One region of the Leptolyngbya sp. 7M genome, then DNA from elsewhere that is predicted to be linked to it. Evidence: riboswitches for the same ligand, from Rfam matches in the RefSeq annotation. Region 1 holds a riboswitch; the other holds the start of a gene.
What was found. Region 1 has a riboswitch for cobalamin ahead of JVX88_RS16720 (DUF1636 family protein). Riboswitches for the same ligand answer to the same signal wherever they lie in the genome.
Positions count from the first base shown of each region.

Region 1 (2,203 bases):
TCCACCGGGGGATCAGGCGTGCTCAAGACCGGGTTGAGCTTGGTTGAAGCGATTCCGCTGGTTGGAGCGGGCATTGGGATTGCCAGTAACGCTGTGTTGATCTACTCCTTGGGACAAATTGCCTATCGGTTTTATGAAGCGAAGCAAGCAGCCCTTGCCAAGTCAGCTCAATCCAAACCAGAGGATGTAGTCAGTCACTCTGATACTCCGGTTTGATAGGCAAAGCGAATAAATTTATTGCAATCGTATATTGCAATCGTAAAGCCTGGTGAATTCAGATGCCCGTTATCCCGCATTGGTGGTATGGTGGTACTGCATTGAGATCGGCTCTGGTGGGGAACAGCCATCAGACGTAAGGGGGAAAATCTGGTGCAAGTCCGGTACTGTCCCGCAGCTGTGAAGGAAGGTGCAAGTAACTTTCCCAGTCAGAATGCCCGCCGATTTGATTCACCGTCTCTCATCTGCGAGGTATAGATGATTTTGACTTCTGCCTTACTTGCTAGTAACAAAATTCAAATCTGGCCTGTCTTACGGCCAGGGCATCGCTGCACCATCTCGTTTCCGATTTTTTTTGCGCCAATCCACGAGTAATAGAGCCAGTGCTCTATTGAGCGATTACTTGCTGGCGGCTTTTGGGCTGACAAATTTGGCTGCGATTAGTAAAGCGCGATGGGTAAATGAGTTATTCAGCATAGTTCACGAATCTATAATCCTAGACGATGCAAGCTAATCAAGCAGCATACACTTGCGTGTGTGCACAAGCATTCTGCCTGCCGCTAACGAAAAATTGCTAACAATTTGCTTGATATCCGCCGCTTGATGATCTGTTATTAGCTCTAGCCAGCCACTCGGATTGTTCAAGTTGATGCAGCAATGAAAATCAACTCAAAATTAATCCAAAATCAATTAGAAATTACACCTAGTTATCAGTTTTGTTTGTTCAATATCATCAACTATGACTCACCATACTTTGTTTGTTTGCACTCTTTGCCGATTTTCTAAAACCAATCAGCCACAGCCTGAATCGCATGGTGCTGGACTGAGTGGGGGTGAACAGCTATTCAACCAGATCACGGCAGCAGTAAACGATTGTGATTGGCATGAGCGCATTCAGATTCAACCAGTGCGCTGTATGGGCGTCTGTAGTCGCTCCTGTGTGGTGGCATTTGCGGCAGCTGAGAAACTGACCTTCATCTTTAGTGACCTGTCGCCTCAGCAATCAATTCCAGAGCTGATGCAGTTTGGTCGCCAATATACTCACCATCCAACCGGCAATGTTCCCTATGGAGAGCGGCCCGCCGCCATGAAACGCGGACTAGTAGCAGTATTACCGCCGGTACCGCCCGGTTGACCTAAACAAGCTAAAAGTTGCTCTATTACCTACAAACATCGCACCGGAAACGAGCAGGATGCCTGCACTAGCACTATCTTTACCTCATTGGGTTGAATGACTGATCGTTTCCCTAGCCACATTCCCTAGCAAGCGGCAGTGGTACACTAGCAACCTCACTAGTAGGTCGTCGCTTAGGTGGTCGCTGTGCCCGTAAAAGCCAATAACAAGCGGCCGTTTGGATTATCGGTGGCTTTCTCTTCATCTATTTTCTGATCGGTATGGTCGGTTTGCAGCGATTCGGCATCGACCATGGCGGCCTGATGGGAACGATCGCGGCAAATGAGGCAAACGACCGCTACGAGCGGGCAATGGCCTGGGCGACCGGAATTAACGACCGCGGAGAAGAAAACATGCCGGCCGGTGAACGTATCTTCAATGCGAATTGGGACGATTTCCCGAAGCTGTTCTTTTATAACCAGAAGCACAGCTATGTTTACGGGCTTGATCCGAATTATCTTTACTCAAAAGATCCCGATCTGTATAAGTTGCTGACGGAGATAACCGAGGGGAAGATGGATGAGGCCGGGCCGGCGATCCGTGATCGCTTCGGTGCGAACTATGTTTTTGCGGATGCTCGTGAGAATGAAACGATGATCGCAAAACTGCTTGATACCGGCTGGGCGGACATCGTTTACGAAGACGATGAGGCAAGGATCTTGAGGATCAGAGCCATTAAAGGGCAGCCTCCGGCAGTCGATGACGAACCGGAGACCGAGGAAGAAAAACGAATCCTTGATGAAGAGGAACGTCGCTCAAATGCTAATATCCCAGTGGAAGATCCCGACGTTAACGACGAGAACCAGGATCCTA
Region 1 covers NZ_CP070897.1:3,361,020-3,363,222, reverse strand. The annotation lists gene JVX88_RS16725 (EcsC family protein) at 1-216, shown strand, start outside; cobalamin riboswitch at 308-457, shown strand; gene JVX88_RS16720 (DUF1636 family protein) at 956-1,351, shown strand; gene JVX88_RS16715 (hypothetical protein) at 1,612-2,203, shown strand, end outside.

Region 2 (2,203 bases), 2.9 Mb from region 1:
CGATGGATTCTATATGACGCTTGCGGCGGCTACCGTTGGAACGGTTGTACTTTCAACTCAGGCTCGTGCTCTTAACCTAATGATGATCGGCGAACGCGACGCATTTGATTTTGGGGTGGAGGTTGGCCGAGTTCGCATCACCATATTCACGGTGGCAAGCGTCTTGGTCGGGACCGCAGTCGCAGCGAGCGGCTCGGTCGGATATGTCGGATTGATAGTTCCTCATCTCGTGCGGCTTGCGGTCGGCAGCGATAATCGGCTGGTCGTTCCGATGTCTGCGATTTCTGGAGCGATATTCGTGGTTTTGGCGGATACCGTTGCGCGGACGGCGATCGCTCCTAGAGAATTGCCCGTCGGTGCAATAACTGCGTTGATAGGAGCACCGTTGTTCATTTATTTACTGCGCCGTTAATACGTATGCTTTCAGTCAAGGACATCACAATACGATACGGCCCGTGCGATGTGCTGAGCAATATTTCTTTTGATATGCGCGAAGGTGAAATGATCGCGCTGCTTGGGCCGAACGGTGCGGGAAAAACCACGCTGATCAAAGCCCTAAACGGAATACTTCCTGTGGCCGAGGGCGATATCTTGCTTGACGAAAAGCCGCTTGGAACATATTCGCGGCGCGAGATAGCAAAGCGGATCGCGGTGGTTGCGCAGGAGAACGAGACCAAGTTTCCGGTAACGGTCCTCGAGTTCGTTTTGTCTGGCAGGTTCGCGAGCGGCTCGGCATTCGGTTGGGAATCGGAAGACGATATTGAATCGGCAAAGAGAGCCCTATCCGAATGCGATCTTGCGGATTTCGGTTCGCGGCTGATGAATGAACTTTCAGGCGGTGAGCGGCAGCGTGTGGTTTTGGCGCGTGCTATAGCGACCGATGCAAAGATACTGTTGCTCGATGAACCGACGGCTAATCTCGACCTGCGGCATCAGGCAATGATGTTTCGGCTAGTTCGCGAAAGGTGTGATTCCGAAGACTATTCAGCAGTCGTCATCACACATGACTTGAATCTGGCTGCGGAATTCGCCAATAAGCTACTGCTGTTGAAACAAGGGACTATCTATGTCGCCGGAGCGGCAACGGATGTATTGACAGGACCGAACATTAGGGAAGTTTTTGGTGTAAACACATTGCTGGATATAAATCCGGCAAGCGGGAACGTTCGGGTAACGAACGTATTTTGATCGGCATTCGACACAAAGGAAGACCGGTGCAAATCCGGCGCTGCCCACGCAACCGTTAAAGTCGGGAACTTTGCTCGTTTGTCTTGGCACGGAACCATTCTGCGTGTGGGCAGAAGAGGACAATATGAAGATCACTTTTACATTCATCTTTGCGCTGCTTCTTGCTAGCGGCGTTTCAGCACAGGCCGACCCGGCCCCAACACCTTCACCAACTCCGGAGACCATTAGGGAAACTGTTACAGTTTCGGCGGATCTGCCGCAGCCGATCGACGAGGTCTCAAAGACCGTTAATACGATTAGCGGACAGCAGCTGCGTGAGCGGGCAGACATTACACTTGTTGATTCGCTGCGCCTGATGCCAGGTTTTCGCGTGCAGCAATTGGGCGGATTTGGCCGGACCGCTTCAGTAAAGACACGCGGGCTGCGCAATCAGGACACCGCGATCTTGATCGACGGCGTGCGGCTTCGCGATTCGGCCGCGATCACAGGAGACGCATCACCATTCCTGAGCGATATCACCCTGACCAGCGTTTCACGCGTCGAGGTGTTAAGAGGTTCGGGGTCGTCGATTTATGGAACAAATTCTATCGGGGGCACAGTTAATTTTGTTACGCCCGATCCGCGAACAGGTTGGCACGGACAGATCGCCGGTGCGATTGGCGGGCTCGGGCTTGGCCGTTTTCGCGGAGAGACAACCTATGGAACAAATGTGCGACCGTTGACATTGCCGAGATCGCACCAAACAATGCCAATGCGAAAGCTTTTCTTGCAGTAAATCCTCACTCCTCGCACATAAACGTAACACGTGTAAATGGCATAACTACTGTTATGTCTGCGCCGCGCGGTGGTGTTATCGCTGGTCAAGGAACGATCATCAACCTTAATGGTTCAACACAAGGTGAGATGGCTATTGTTCGCGAAGCAGCTTTGGTCATTAATTTCCCACGAGTCGCACAAGGCGGCGGATTTGGTGGCGGTTTCGGCGGATTTGGCGGGCCGCAGGTCGATCTAAATG
Region 2 covers NZ_CP070897.1:502,652-504,854, reverse strand. The annotation lists gene JVX88_RS02475 (FecCD family ABC transporter permease) at 1-412, shown strand, start outside; gene JVX88_RS02470 (ABC transporter ATP-binding protein) at 418-1,188, shown strand; cobalamin riboswitch at 1,152-1,281, shown strand; gene JVX88_RS02465 (TonB-dependent receptor plug domain-containing protein) at 1,313-1,963, shown strand; gene JVX88_RS02460 (amidohydrolase family protein) at 2,017-2,203, shown strand, end outside.
Region 2: linked by a shared signal. The riboswitch ahead of JVX88_RS02465 (TonB-dependent receptor plug domain-containing protein) and the one ahead of JVX88_RS16720 (DUF1636 family protein) in region 1 are both predicted to bind cobalamin.